One region of the Micromonospora sp. LZ37 genome, then DNA from elsewhere that is predicted to be linked to it. Evidence: riboswitches for the same ligand, from Rfam matches in the RefSeq annotation. Region 1 holds a riboswitch; the other holds the start of a gene.
The links. Region 1 has a riboswitch for thiamine pyrophosphate ahead of AC5L3Z_RS01445 (thiamine phosphate synthase). Riboswitches for the same ligand answer to the same signal wherever they lie in the genome.

Region 1 (7,406 bases):
TCCAGCAGCCCGCCTGCGGTGGCGGCGGTGTCGACCCGGCGCAGGGCCAGGGTGACCAGCTCGGTGCCGGAGGCCCGGACGGCCTGCTCCAGCACGTGCAGGTTGGCCGCGCCGCCGGTGCCGAGGATCAGCCGCGACCCGAGGGTCACCCCGGCCAGCTCGAAGGCCATCCCGGTCACCCGCCCTGCGCGGCGCTGAGCACCTCGACCCGGTCGCCGTCGCGCACCGGGCTCGACGACCACCGGGACCGGGGCACCACCTCGCCGTTGACCGCGACGGCCACCCCGCGCTGCTGCGGGGTCACCTCCCGCACCACGTCCGCCACCGTCGCACCGCCGGGCAGCGTCCGCCCGGCGCCGTTCACCGTCAACTCCACGTGCGCTCCTCCTCGGATGCGGATCGGTCGGGACGCGGGCGGCGGGCCGCGACGGCGGGCGCCCGCCCGTCGCCGTCGCGCGCGGTGAACCGGGCCGGCGTGAAGGGCGCCAGCAACGGGTCCGCCGCGCCGGTCACGACCAGCTCGGTGATCAGGTCGGCGGTGGCCGGGGTGAGCACGATGCCGTGCCGGTGGTGCCCGGTGGCGGCGAGCACGCCGGGCCGGCCGGGCAGCGCCCCGAGGATCGGGGCGTTGTCGGGGGTGCCGGGGCGCAGCCCGGCGGACGCCTCGGCCAGCTCGTACTCGGCCAGGTCGGGCACGAGGTCGACGGCGGCGCGGAGCAGCCGCAGCACCGCCCCCGCGGTCACCTCGGTGTCGGCCCGCTCCTCGACGGTCGCCCCGACGACCACCTCGCCGTCGGTGCGGGGCACCAGGTAGACCGACTCGCCGTCGGCGTACCCCCGGATCACGTGCCGCAGGTCCGGCGTGCCGCGACCGGGGGCGCGCAGCCGCAGCACCTGCCCCTTCACCGGCCGGACCGGCAGGCCGGTGAGCGCGGCGGCGCCGCAGCCGGCGGCCACCACGGTGAGCCGGGCGTCGACCTCGGCGAGCCGGGTGACCGCGCCGGGCACCAGCACCGCGCCGGCCCGCTCGGCCGCCGTCCGCAGCGCGGCGACCAGCCGGCGCGGGTCGACCTGGTGGTCGTCCGGCGCGACCGCGCCGCCGCGCACCCGCGGCGCCAGCGCCGGCTCGCGCTCCCGCAGCTGCGAGGGGCGCAGCGGCGTGATCGGCAACCCCAACCCCTGCTGGTACGACCACAGCCGGCCCGCCTCGGCCAGGTCGTCACCGGTCAGCCCGACGACGAGGGTGCCCTCGGTCCGGTACCCGAGGTCGGTGCCGGCGGCCTCGGCCAGCTCGGCGGCGAAGCCGGGCCAGCGGGCGGCCGACTCGGCGAGCAGCCCGGTCAGCTCGTGCTCCCCGAAGTACGCCTCGGCGACCGGCGACAGCATCCCGGCGGCGACGTGGGACGCGCCGGAGCCGGGGGCGGGATCGTGCACGACGACGCGCAGCCCGCGCGCGGCGCAGCGCCACGCGATCGCCAGCCCGACCGGTCCCGCCCCCACCACGGCGACGTCCGGTCGGGTCAGCACGTCAGGGCCCCGAGCAGTTCAGCGGTGGCCCGCCCGGGATCGTCAGCTCCCGACAGCGCCCCGACCACCGCCACCCCGTACGCCCCGGCGGCGCGCAGCGCCGGCACCGACGCGGCGGTGACCCCGCCGATGGCGATCACCGGCACGGTGACGGCCGCGGCGACGGCGCGTACCCCGTCGGGGCCGATCGGCGCCGGCAGCCCGGCCTTGGTGGTGGTGGCGTGGCAGGGGCCCACGCCCAGGTAGCCGGCCCCGGCGGCGACGGCCCCGACGGCGGCGACCGGTTCCCGGGCGGTGGCGCCGAGCACGGCGGCCGGGCCGAGCACCCGGCGGGCCGCACCGACCGGCAGGTCGTCCGCGCCCACGTGGCCGCCGGCGGCGCCGACCGCGAGCGCCACGTGCAGCCGGTCGTTGACCAGGCACGTCGCCCCGTACGGCGCACAGAGCGCGACCACCCGGCGGGCCAGCTCGTACGCCTGCCGGTCGGTGGCGTCGTCGCCCACCCGGACCTGTACGACCAGCTCGGCGCGGGCCACCGGCAGGGCGGCCCGGAGCACGGTGAGCGGGTCGCGCCCCGGCCGGGTGTCGGTGATCAGATGCAGTCGTCCCAGGGACGGCACGGCAACACTCCTCCCTGCGCCGGCATTACCCGGATCAGGTTCGACGGTCGGGGGCTTCAGCCCCCCTCTCAGCCCGGTGCACCGGGCTCCCGTGGGTCACTTGCGGCCATACCGTACGACGGATCCGCCGTCCCGCCAAGAGCGCGGGTTCGCTTTTTCCACCCACCGTCCGGCGCCGACGGCGGGGGCAGCGGGTGACACTCCGCTCACCGCATGCTGTCCGGATGCCCTCGCCGCCCCGGGTTCCGCGCCGCCTCGCGTTCCTGCCCTTCCGGGGCAGCCGCGCCGTCGCGGAGGGGTCGGTCACCTGGGCGATGCTGCGCGGCCCGGCCTGGCACCGGCTGCTGCCCGACGTCTACGTGCACCGCGACAGCCTGCGCACGGCGGATCACCGGCTCTGGTGCGACGCGGTGGCACTGCTGCTGCCGCCGGACGCGGCGATCGCCGGGCACAGCGCGGCGTACCTCTGGGGTGTCGACCTGCTCCGGCGGGACGCGCCGGTGTCCGTGCTGCTGCCCCGGGCGGCGCGGCTGCGCGCCCACCCCCGGGTCCATGTGACCCGGTCGGCGCTGCCGCCGTCGGACCGCACCCGCTTCGCCGGCCTGCCCGTCACCACCGCCCTGCGCACCGCCTTCGACCTTGGCCGGCAGGTGCCCCGCGACGAGGCGCTGGTCGCCGTCGACGCGCTGCTGCACCGCCGGGTGGTGAAGCTGCCGGCACTGCGTGCGTACGCCGAGGCGCACACCCGCTGGCCCGGGCTCCCGCTGCTGCGGCAGGTGCTGGCGCTGGCGGAGCCGCTGAGCGAGTCCCCCATGGAGACCCGCCTGCGGCTGCTCCTGCTCGACGCCGGGCTGCCGCCGGCCACGGCGCAACACGACGTGCTCGATGCCCGGGGCCGCTTCGTGGGACGGGTCGACCTGGCCTGGCCGGCGCTCCGCGTAGCCGTCGAGTACGACGGCGACCACCACCGCGATCGCGTGCACTTCCGGCAGGACGTGGCCCGCCTCAACGCGCTACGCGCGGCCGGCTGGATCGTCCTCCGCTTCACCGCCGACGACGTCTTCCGCCAGCCGTCGCAGACGGTGGACATGGTCGCCGCCGCCCTCCGCGAGCGCCGGGACGAGTGGCACACCATGCACGCCAACAGCCCCCGTTGACGTCCATGGCGTACCACCCGCGCCCCGGACCACCGGCGCGGTACCAGGCGCCGCCGCACGCCCCCGTGCGAGTGCCGGCGCGCTGGCAGGACGGCGCCCGGGCGGCGCGCGGCGGGCGTCGTGAGGGCCGTCGGCTGCACGGGTGGAACGCCATTGCTGTCAAACGCCCGCCATGACGTCCATGGTGTTCCACTCGCGGGTGCGGGCCGCTCGCCGCCAGCCGCCCGGGGCGGCGGGTGGCGTGTCCGGCGGGCTGGCGGTCAGAGGACGGCGTCGAGGGCGTCCAGGTCCTCGTCGGTGGGCTGCCAGGTGCCGGCCTCGGCGTTCGCGCGCACCTGCTCCGGGGTGGTGGCACCGGCGATCACCGAGGTCACCGCCGGGCGGGCGGCCAGCCCGCCGATCGCCACCTGGAGCATGCTCAGCCCCCGGTCGGCGGCGTACGACCCGATCGCCTCGATGGTGTCCCAGTCCGCGGCGGCGAGGCGCTGGGCGTACCGGCCGCCGCCGGAGAGCCGGCTGCCTGCGGGCGGGGCCTGGTCGCGCCGGTACTTGCCGGTGAGCAGGCCGTTGGCGAGCGGGAAGAAGGGCAGCATGCCGAGGCCGAAGCGCTCGCAGGCGGGGATGACCTCGGTCTCGACGGAGCGTTCCAGCAGCGAGTAGTGGTTCTGCGCCGAGATGAAGCGGGCCCGCCCGGTGGAGGAGGCGACCCAGTCGGCGTCGGCGATCTGCCAGCCGGCGAAGTTGGAGTTGCCGAGATAGCGCACCTTGCCGGCGCGGACGAGGTCGTCCAGCGCGGAGAGCGTCTCGTCGATCGGGGTGCCGGGGTCGGGCTCGTGCATCTGGTACAGGTCGATGTGGTCGGTGCCGAGCCGGCGCAGCGACGCCTCGACGGCGCGGGCGATGTAGCGGCGGGCGCCCCGGGCGCCGTGGTCGGGCCCGTTGAGCCCGTGCATGTCCATGCCGAACTTGGTGGCCACCACCACGTCGTCCCGGCGTCCCTTGAGCGCCTGGCCGAGCAGTTCCTCGGAGGCGCCCTGCGGTTCGCCGTAGATGTCGGCGGTGTCGAAGAAGTTGATCCCGACGTCGAGCGCGGCGTCGACCACCGCCCGGGTCTCGTCGAGGTCGAGCTTGCGGCCGAAGTTGTTGCAGCCGATGCCGACCACGGACACCACGAGCCCGGAGTCGCCCAGTCGGCGGTAGGTCATCTCAGTCACGAGATCCACCCTATGCCGACGGGGACCCGCCGGACGGGCGACCGCCCCGCCCCGGTCGGCCGCCGCGCCGGGCGGGGAAGGTCAGCGCACGTCCCAGACCGGCTCCGGCGTCTCCACCACCTCGCCGTCGCCGCCGAACAGCACGAAGCGGTCGAAGGAGCGGGTGAACCAGCGGTCGTGGGTGACCGCGACCACCGTCCCGGAGAACGCGGCCAGCCCCGCCTCCAGCGCCTCGGCGGAAGCCAGGTCGAGGTTGTCGGTCGGCTCGTCCAGGAGCAGCAGCGTCGCCCCGGAGAGTTCCAGCAGCAGCACCAGGAAGCGCGCCTGCTGGCCGCCGGAGAGGGTGCCGAAGCGCTGGTCGCCCTGCGCGGCCAGTTCGTACCGGCTGAGCGCGGCCATCGCGGCGTGCCGGTCCATCCCGGCCCGGTGCTCGTCGCCCCGCCAGAGGATCTCGACGAGGGTCTTCGCCATCAGCTCCGGCCGGTCGTGGGTCTGCGAGAAGTGCCCGGGGCGGACCCGGGCGCCGAGCCGGGCCACCCCGCCGTGGGCGACGGGGGCCAGCGCCGCCGCGCCGACCGGGGTCTGCGCCGGGTCGGGGTCGGTGCCGCCGCGGGCCAGCAGCCGCAGGAAGTGCGACTTGCCCGTCCCGTTGGCGCCCAGCACGGCGACCCGGTCGCCGTACCAGAGTTCCAGGTCGAAGGGGTAGGTCAGGCCGTCGAGCTCGAGCTGGTCGCAGATCACCGCGCGCTTGCCGGTCCGCCCGCCGGCCAGGCGCATCCGGATGTCCTGGTCCTTCGGGGGTACGGGCGGCGGCCCGGCCTCCTCGAACTTGCGCAGCCGGGTCTGCGCGGCCTGGTACCGCGACGCCATCCCCGAGTTGTACGCGGCCTTCTGCTTGTACATCAGCATCAGCTCGCGCAGCTTCTCGTGTTCCTCGTCCCACCGCTTGCGCAGCTCGTCGAGGCGGTCGTGCCGGGCCACCCGGGCGCTGTGCCAGCTGGCGAAGCCGCCCGGGTGCACCCAGGCGCTGCCGCCCTCGACAGCGACGACCCGGTCGGCGGTCTGCGCCAGCAGTTCCCGGTCGTGCGAGACGTAGAGCACCGACTTGCCGGACTCCTTCAGCCGCGCCTCCAGCCAGCGCTTGCCCGGCACGTCGAGGAAGTTGTCCGGTTCGTCGAGGAGCAGCACCTCCTCGGGGCCGCGCAGCAGCAGCTCCAGGGCGAAGCGTTTCTGCTGGCCGCCGGAGAGGGTCCGGACGGGACGGTCCCGGGCGGCGTCCCAGGGCAGGTCGAGGACGATGGTGGTGACGGTGTCGAAGAGCACCTCGGCGTCGTACCCGCCGGTCTCGCCCCAGGCGGCGAGCGCGTCGGCGTACGCGAGCTGGGCCTTGCCCGCGGCGGTGCTGTACTTGCCGCGCACCTCGGCCGCCCGCATGGCGGCCTCGGTGTCGGCGAGCCGACGGCCGGCGTCGCGCAGCGCCGCCGGGGCCAGCGAGAGCGCCAGGTCGGCGAGCGTGGACTCGTCGCCGATCATGCCGATGAACTGCCGCATGACGCCGAGCCCGCCGAACCGGGCGATCGCCCCGGTCTTCACCGGCAGGTCGCCGGAGACCATCCGCAGCAGCGTGGTCTTCCCTGCGCCGTTCGGGCCGACCAGGGCGACCTTGGCGCCCTCACCGACCCGGAACGACACGTCGGCGAAGAGCTCCCGACCGTCGGGCAGCATGTGCCCGACCCCTGCCACGTCCACGTATCCCACGCCGGCATCCTGCCCGAGCGGGCGGGCCGGGCGACACTCGATTACCGGGTGACGCGCAGCACCCGGTAGCCCTTCTGGCTGGCGTGCCGCTCGACCTGCCAGCCGGCGTCGACCAGCCAGCGGTGCAGCGAGTCGCCGCCGAGGTGACGGGCGACCACCAGCCAGGCGACGCCGTCCGGGGCGAGCCGGGGCAGCCAGCGGCGCAGCAGCTCGTGCAGCTCGTCCTTGCCGATCCGGATCGGCGGGTTGGACCAGATCTGGGCGAACGTGACGTCCGTCGGCACCTCGTCCGGGGCGACCGCGTGGACCCGGTCGGCGGCGCCGACCCGGGCGGCGTTCGCGGCGGTGAGGGCGCGGGCGCGCTCGTTGACGTCGACCGCCCAGACGGTGGCGCCGGGTGCGAGATCGGCCAGCACGCAGCTGATCGGCCCGTAGCCGGAGCCGATGTCGAGCAGGTCACCGGTGGCGCCGGTGGGCAGCTCCGCCTTGCGCAGCAGCACGGCGGTGCCGGGGTCGAGTCGGGCGGCGGAGAAGACGCCGCCGGCGGAGGCGAGGGTGTAGTCGCGCCCGGCGACGGAGAACTCGACCTCCCGCGGGTGGGCCGCGGTGGTCGGTTCAGCGGTGAAGTAGTGGTCGCCGGTCACGTCCGGCATTCTCCCATCGGCGTTCGGGCCGGTCGCGGCCGCCTCGGCGGGCGCGACGACGCGCCACGCGCCGGAATTTCCCATTATTACCCCCTAAAGGGACAATGAGTCATACTCTGGCGACATGGTGTATCGGTACGAGTCCGATGAGGACGCTTTCGTGGAGTACCCGCGGTCCGGGTCGGACCTGCCGGAGATCACCCCGGTTTCGCCACCGCCCGCCGGGCCCTCCCCGTCCCGCTTCCCCACCCCGTCGCTGCCACGGGCCGTCCCACCGGCGCCACCGGCGCCCCCGGCGCCACCGGCGCCCCCGGCGGTCGAACCGGTCCCGGTTCCGGTCCGCGCGTCCGTCCAGCTCCCACCCGAGCCCACCACCCCGGGGGACGCCCCGACCGAACCGCCGGACCTGCCCCGGTCCCGCCGACCCGACTCCGGACGCGGCGGAGGCCGGTTCTGGCAGGTGCTCGTCGGCGGCGCCGCCGTGCT
Region 2 (7,406 bases), on a different contig from region 1:
CGAGCCCGAAGCGCTGCCGCCGGGCGACCGTACGCGGGATGCCGGCGTCGAAGCCGCGCGCGTCCATCGCGACCGCCAGCCGGGTGCCCCGCCGGATCGCGCCGACCAGCAGCGCGAACGCGGTCGACCCGAACAGCCGCAGCTTCGCCACCGGGTTGCGGCCGGCGTCGACGCCGCGCGCGCGGCGGGCCATCCCGATCATCTGCCACTCCTGGCCGAGCAGCGGCACCAGCCGGAACGCGGCGAGCGCCCCGATGGCGAACCGGGCCGGTGCGCGGGCGTTCTGGATCAGCGCGTCGGCCAGGTCGGTCGGGTCGGTGGTGGCGAAGACGATCACCCCGGGCAGGGCCACCGCGAACGTCCGCAGCACCAGGCCGAGCGCGGTGACCAGGACGCCCGAGGTGACCAGCAGCGGCCCGGCGTCGAGCAGCACCCGGCCGGAGCGGTCCGCGGCGAAGAGGACCAGCGTGACCACGATCCCGGCGCCGCCGGCGAGCAGCGGCAGGGCCCGCCGGGCGAGCACCCGGTAGCGGATCCCGAACAGCGGCAGCACCGCCAGCTCGACCCCGATGGCGATCGCCGGCGCGACCGGGTCCAGGGTGGCGATCAGCACGAACGAGAAGACCAGGGCCGCGCCGAGCTTCGCCACCGGGTTGCGCCGGGCCAGCGGGGCGCCGGGCGCGGCGACCGGTTCCAGGCTGATCACCGGCGACGCTCCGGGCCCGCGTGCCGATCCGCCGGGTCGGCCGGCGGTGTCCCCGGCTCGGACCGGCGGTCCAGGGTGACGGTGCGATCGGCCAGCGCGGCGACGAAGTCCGTGTCGTGGGTGACCGCGACGATGCCGTGCCCGGCGTCGCGCAGCTCGGCGAGGAGGTCGACCAGCTCCCGCCAGGTCCGCCGGTCCTGACCGAAGGTCGGCTCGTCGCAGATCAGCAGCCGGGGGGCGGTGGCCAGGGCGGTCGCCACGCTCAGCCGCCGGGCCTCCCCGCCGGAGAGGGTGTACGGGTTGGCGCCGGCCAGCCGGCTCAGTCGGAGCCGGTCCAGCAGGCCGTCCACGGTGGCCCGGACCTCCGCCTCGGTGCGTCCGGTGCGGCGCGGACCGAGCGCCAGCTCGTCGAAGACGGTGCCGGTGACGAACTGGTGCTCCGGGTCCTGGAAGACCGAGCCGATCCGGCGGGTCAGCGCGGGCGCCCGCCAGCGGTGTGGGGGAGTGCGGGCGTCGGCGCCGGCCAGTTCGGGCGTCGCGGTGACCCGGCCGACGCCCGGGCGGAGCAGCCCGCCGAGCAGCAGGGCGAGGGTGGACTTGCCGGCGCCGTTGGGCCCGAGGACGGCGAGCGCCTCGCCGGCGCGTACCTCGAGGTCGGTGGAGGCCAGCCGGGGCGGCAGGCCGAGCCGGTCGGCGGCGAGCAACCGGTCGCCGGCGGGCGCGGTGGCGTGCCGGGGCGGGATGGTCCTGCCGGGCACCCAGACGCCCTCGGCGGCGAGCGCCTCACCATGCGCGGCGAAGACGGCCTCCGGCGGGCCGTCCGCGCGGATCCCGCCGCCGGCCTCCAGCACCACCACCCGGTCCACCAGCGGCAACGCCTCGGCGACCCGGTGCTCGACCAGGATCAGGGTGGTGTCGGCGTCCAGTGCCCCGGCCACCGCCTGCCGGACCAGCTCGGCGCCGGCCGGGTCGAGGTTGGCGGTCGGCTCGTCGAGCAGCAGCAGCGCCGGGCGCGTGGCGAGCGCCCCGGCCAGGGCGAGGCGCTGCTGTTCGCCGCCGGAGAGCGCCGCGGTGGGCCGGTCCCGGTGGTACGGGAAGCCGACCCGGCGCAGCGCCTCATCCACCCGGGGCCAGATCTCGTCGGCGGGCACGCCGCGGTTCTCCAGCCCGAACGCGACGTCGTCGCCGCAGCGGGCCATCACCAGCTGGGTCTCCGGGTCCTGGAAGACGATGCCGACCCGTTCCCGGTCCTTGCGCGGGTCGAGCCCGTCGATCTCGACGGTGCCCTCCTGCTCGCCGGAGTCCTCCGGCAGCAGACCGGCCAGCGCGGCGAGCAGGGTGCTCTTGCCGGCCCCGGAGGGCCCCAGCAGCAGCACCCGCTCGCCGCGTTCGATCCGCAGGTCGACGCCGTGCACCGCCCAGCGTTTCCGCCCCGCGTGCCGCCACCCGAACCCCCGCAGCGTCACCGCCCCCACGCGCACCCCCCGGCTTTCCACCCTGCTCCGTCGAGCCCGGGGTCGACGGCGGTTCCGGAGATCCACGTCGCCGCCGACCTCATGCTCGACATGTCTGGAGGCGGGTCAGACGGCGGCGCGTTCGCGGCCGGCGGGGAACCGGTCGAGGACGCCGGTGCCGGCCAGGGCGCGGGTCAGCGCGACGCCGCCCAGGCCGGCGACGAGCAGCGAGCTGACGGTCGTGATCAGGATGTAGGGGACGCGGAAGCTGCCCCAGGCGGTCTCCGGGTACCAGATGAAGACGTCGTAGAGCGCCGCCGCGAGGCCGGCCAGGGTGGCGGCCAGCAGGGCGACGGGCAGCCGGAAGACCCGGTACCCGAACGCCGCGAAGGCAAGCTCCGCCGCGGCGGCCTCCAGCGGGCCCTGGATGACCAGGGTCCAACCCCAGCTGCTGCCCAGCGCCACCGAGATCAGCGCGGCGACGGTGAGCGTGAAGAAGGCGGCACCCGGCTTGCGGATGATCAGCCCGCCGAGGACGGCGGGGACCAGCCAGACGCCGTAGATGGCGGCCCGGCCGGGCAGCGGAATGGCGTCCGCGGGGCCGTTCCAGAGCAGGCCCCAGGCCCAGAAGATGATGCCGAAGGCCACCCCGAGCACCGCCGCGATGACGATGTCGATGGTGCGCCACCGGTTGGCGATGGTGTCGTTCTGCATGATCGCTCCCAGTTCAGAGGAAAGAACCAGGAGAAGACGCACGCCGCGCCCGGTGCTGCCGGACGGCGGCGCGGCTGGAGGTCGACCGAACTCCCTGCGCTGGCATTACCCAGATCAGGTTCGAGGGTCTGCGGGCGGTGCCCGCACTCTCAGCGCTGTGCGCTCCCCTGTCGGATATGAAGTTGTCTCGTCGACGCTAACACCTACGAAGATCATCGAGCAAAGTGATCTTTCCGCAGCTCACGAAGCCTTGCCCGGCGATGCCACCCTGGCGGCATGCGCGAGCCTCGACCGAATCCGTACACCGACCTCCGCATGGTGTTGCTCGGGCTGGCCATCGGCCTGCTGCCGATCGCGGTGGCCCTCGTCGTGACCTCGGTCGGCCGGGGCGACCTCGGCCGGGCGCTGCTCTTCCTGCTGCCCGTGCTGGCCATCGGGCTCGTCGCCGGCTCTGGACCTGGGCCCACGACCGGGCCCTGGCCAGGTGGGAACGCGACCGCCGGGCAGGCCGGCTGCGGTGGTGGCGGGTCCGGCCCTGATCCGGCGGTCGCGGGACGGGTGCTCCGGCGCCGACCTCGGTAGGCTGCCGATCATGCGGGTCGAGGCGCGAGGGCTGACATTCGAGGTACGCACCGGCGGCCCGGAGGGCGGCGACGCCGTCCTCCTGCTGCACGGGTTCCCGCAGCACAGCGGGGAATGGGACGAGGTGGTGCCGGCGCTGCACGCCGCCGGCCTGCGCACGTACGCGCTGGACCAGCGGGGCTACTCGCCGGGCGCCCGACCCGCCGAGGTGGCCGCGTACCGGGCCCCGGAGCTGGTCGCGGACGCGGTGGCGGTGCTCGACGCCCTCGGCGTCGACGCGGCCCACGTGGTGGGGCACGACTGGGGGGCGATGGTCGCCTGGGGCCTCGCCGCGCAGCACCCGCAGCGGGTGCGCACGCTGACCGCCGTCTCCGTCCCGCACCCGGCCGCCTTCGGGTACGCCCTGGCCAAGGACCCGCAGCAGAAGGCCCGCTCGTCGTACATGCTGCTGTTCCGCCAGGAGGGCAAGGCGGAGAAGGTGCTGCTGGCGTTGAAGGCGGCAGCCCTGCGCAAGCTGCTCTCCGGGGTGGGTGACGCCGAGCGGGTCGCCCGGTACGCCGAGCCGATGCGGGAGCCGGGCGCGCTGACCGGCGCGCTGAACTGGTACCGGGCGATGTCCAACGAGGACCTGGGCCGGATCGGAACGGTCACGGTGCCCACCACGTACGTCTGGAGCGACAGGGACGTCGCCATCGGACGGACCGCCGCCGAGGCGTGCGCCTCCCACGTCGCGGGTGACTACCGCTTCGTGGCGCTCTCCGGCCTCACCCACTGGATCCCGGACCAGGCGCCGGGTCCACTGGCCGAGGCGATCCTGGCCCGGGTCCGCACCCTGGGCTGACCGGGTGTCGGCGGTGCCCGGGCGCGACGACCAGCAGGAGAACGAGGGGACGGAGACGGCATGACGGTGAGCGGCGAGGCGTACCTGGCGGTGGTGACCGGGGCGATCGACCGGGTGGCGCGGAGCCAGCGGGACGCGGTGGGTCAGGCGGGCGACCTGATCGCCGCGGCGTTGCGGGACGACGGGGTGGTGCACGCCTTCGGCACCGGCCACTCCGAGGCGCTGGCCATGGAGATCGCCGGGCGGGCCGGCGGGCTGGTGCCCACCAACCGGATCGCGCTGCGCGACCTGGTGCTGATCGGCGGGGAGCCGGCGAGCATCCTCGGTCCGCACCTGGAGCGCGACCCGGCGGTGGCGCACCGCCTCTACGAGCTCGCCCCGGTCCGCCCGGCGGACGTCTTCGTGCTCGCGTCCAACTCCGGGGTCAACGGCGCCATGGTCGAGTTCGCCTCGGTGGTGAAGGAGCGGGGACACCGGCTGATCGCGATCACCTCGGCGGAGCACTCGGGGCGGATGACCTCCCGCCACCCGTCGGGGCGCAAGCTCGCCGACTTCGCCGACGTGGTGCTGGACAACGGCGCCCCGTACGGCGACGCGACGCTGCCGCTGCCCGACGGCGGCGCGGTCGGCGCGGTCTCCTCGATCACGGCGGCCCTGCTGGCCCAGCAGATCGTGGCCGAGACGGTGGCCCGGCTGATCGCGGCGGGGGAGCGGCCCCCGGTTTACCTGTCGGCGAACATCGCCGGTGGCGACGAGCACAACGCCGCGCTGGAGGCCCGGTACGCGGGCCGGATCCGCCGCGGATCATGAGCTGGTTTCGCGCTGCTCCCGATCGGGCATTGGCGTTGCTGCCGTCGGGGTGAACCACCCCGACGGTACCGTCTCATCCGGAGGTAGCGCGTGTCGAAGGAATCCGAGAAGCAGCGCTGGCAGCGCAACTTCGCCGATCTGCTCCAGGAGCTGCGGGTGGCGCAGACCGGTGTGCAGATCCTCTTCGCCTTCCTGCTGACCCTGCCGTTCAGCAACGGCTTCCCCCGCGCCAGCGACTTCCAGAAGGACGTCTACATCGTCTCGCTGTTGTCGGCCGCCGCCGCCACCGCGATGATCATCTCGCCGGTGGCCTTCCACCGGGCGCTGTTCCGGCAGGGCCGCAAGCCCGAGCTGGTCCGCTTCGCGCACCGGATGGCCAGCGGTGGACTGGGCTTCATGCTCATCTCGATGGTGGCCGCGGTGCTGCTGATCACCGACTTCGTGCTCAGCCGGCCGATCGCCCTGGTGCTCAGCGCGGTCACCGCGCTGTGGTTCCTGACCTTCTGGATGATCCTGCCGTTCGTCCGCCGCAACTGGGGTGAGGACGACATCGAGGACGAGGAGGACAGCCTCCAGCTATCCGCCCACTGAGCCGTCACCTCGGTCACCGGTCGGAAAATCGGACGTGCGCGCGAGGCTACCCCTGGGTAACACCCGGGGGTAGCGTGCTGTTTGTCGAGCACGTTGACGCAGCCGGACTGAGGTTCGAGGGGGCAGCCGTGACCACGACGCAGAACAGCCGACCCAGCCAGGACGGCGCCGGACCACTGCCCGGCGAGGCGGGTCAGGTCTCCGAGCGGGAGGCCCGCCAGGTCGCCGAGGCGGCCCGGGAGTCGGCCTGGGACCGGCCCAGCTTCGGCAAGGAACTCTTCCTCGGCCGGTTCCGGCTGGATCTGATCAACCCGTGGCCGCGCTCCGACCCGGCCGACACCGAACGCGCGGAAGGGTTCCTCGCCGAGTTCGCCGACTACCTCACCACCGAGGTGGACGGCGCCGCCATCGAACGGGACGCCCGGATCCCCGACGAGGTCTTCCAGGGGATGGCCCGGCTCGGCGCGTTCGGCATGAAGATTGACCGCGGGTACGGCGGCCTCGGCCTGAGCAACCTGCACTACTGCCGGGCGCTGATGCTGGCCGGCTCGGTCAGCCCGGCGATCGGCGCGCTGCTCTCCGCCCACCAGTCCATCGGCGTCCCGCAGCCGCTGAAGATGTTCGGCACCGCCGAGCAGAAGCAGCGCTTCCTGCCCCGGCTGGCCGCCGGCGAGGTCTCCGCGTTCCTGCTCACCGAGCCCGACGTCGGCTCCGACCCGGCCCGGCTGGCGACCACCGCCGAACCCACCGCCGACGGCACCGGCTACCGGCTCAACGGGGTGAAGCTCTGGGCCACCAACGGCACCGTCGCCACCCTGCTGGTGGTGATGGCCCGGGTGCCGGCCGCCGAGGGGCGGCGCGGCGGCATCACCGCGTTCGTGGTGGACGCCGACAGCGAGGGCATCACCGTCGAGCGGCGCAACGCCTTCGTCGGCCTGCGTGGCCTGGAGAACAGCGTCACCCGCTTCCACGACGTCTTCGTGCCGAAGGAGAACGTCATCGGCGGCGAGGGCAAGGGTCTCAAGATCGCACTCACCACGTTGAACACCGGCCGACTCTCGCTGCCGGCGATGTGCGTGGGCGCCGGCAAGTGGTCGCTGAACGTGGCCCGGGAGTGGGCCGCCGAGCGGGTGCAGTGGGGCCGGCCGGTCGGCGAGCACGAGGCGGTCGCCCAGAAGTTGGCCTTCATCGCCGCCACCACGTACGGCATGGAGACCATGTTGGACCTCTGCTGCCTGCTCGCCGACGACGACCGCACCGACATCCGGATCGAGGCGGCGCTGGTCAAGCTCTACGCCAGCGAGATGGCCTGGAAGATCGCCGACGAGCTGATCCAGATCCGGGGCGGCCGCGGCTACGAGACGGCCGACTCGCTGGCCGCCCGGGGTGAACGCCCGGCCGCGGTGGAGCAGCTGATGCGGGACCTGCGGATCAACCGGATCTTCGAGGGCTCCACCGAGATCATGCACCTGCTCATCGCCCGGGAGGCGGTCGACGCCCACCTCTCGGTGGCCGGGGACATCATCGACCCGGACGCCGGGCTGGGCCGCAAGGCGAAGGCGGGGGCCCGGGCCGGCATCTTCTACGCGAGGTGGCTGCCCACCCTCGCCGTCGGCCGGGGGCAGAGCCCGAACGCGTACGCCGAGTTCGGGCCGCTCGCCGGGCACCTGCGCCAGGTGGAGCGGTACTCCCGCAAGCTGGCCCGGTC

Region 2: another riboswitch for thiamine pyrophosphate. It lies ahead of AC5L3Z_RS23830 (ECF transporter S component); the one in region 1 lies ahead of AC5L3Z_RS01445 (thiamine phosphate synthase).

What each region holds. Positions count from the first base shown of each region.
Region 1 covers NZ_JCADBL010000001.1:293,949-301,354, reverse strand. The annotation lists gene AC5L3Z_RS01460 (thiazole synthase) at 1-179, opposite strand, end outside; gene thiS (sulfur carrier protein ThiS) at 176-376, opposite strand; gene thiO (glycine oxidase ThiO) at 367-1,527, opposite strand; gene AC5L3Z_RS01445 (thiamine phosphate synthase) at 1,521-2,147, opposite strand; TPP riboswitch at 2,142-2,249, opposite strand; gene AC5L3Z_RS01440 (DUF559 domain-containing protein) at 2,372-3,304, shown strand; gene AC5L3Z_RS01435 (aldo/keto reductase) at 3,565-4,527, opposite strand; gene AC5L3Z_RS01430 (ATP-binding cassette domain-containing protein) at 4,600-6,276, opposite strand; gene AC5L3Z_RS01425 (class I SAM-dependent methyltransferase) at 6,318-6,920, opposite strand; gene AC5L3Z_RS01420 (hypothetical protein) at 7,045-7,406, shown strand, end outside.
Region 2 covers NZ_JCADBL010000012.1:229,768-237,173, reverse strand. The annotation lists gene AC5L3Z_RS23840 (energy-coupling factor transporter transmembrane component T family protein) at 1-706, opposite strand, end outside; gene AC5L3Z_RS23835 (ABC transporter ATP-binding protein) at 703-2,181, opposite strand; gene AC5L3Z_RS23830 (ECF transporter S component) at 2,287-2,874, opposite strand; TPP riboswitch at 2,948-3,053, opposite strand; gene AC5L3Z_RS23825 (hypothetical protein) at 3,151-3,456, shown strand; gene AC5L3Z_RS23820 (alpha/beta fold hydrolase) at 3,467-4,297, shown strand; gene AC5L3Z_RS23815 (sugar isomerase domain-containing protein) at 4,358-5,107, shown strand; gene AC5L3Z_RS23810 (DUF6328 family protein) at 5,198-5,698, shown strand; gene AC5L3Z_RS23805 (acyl-CoA dehydrogenase family protein) at 5,827-7,406, shown strand, end outside.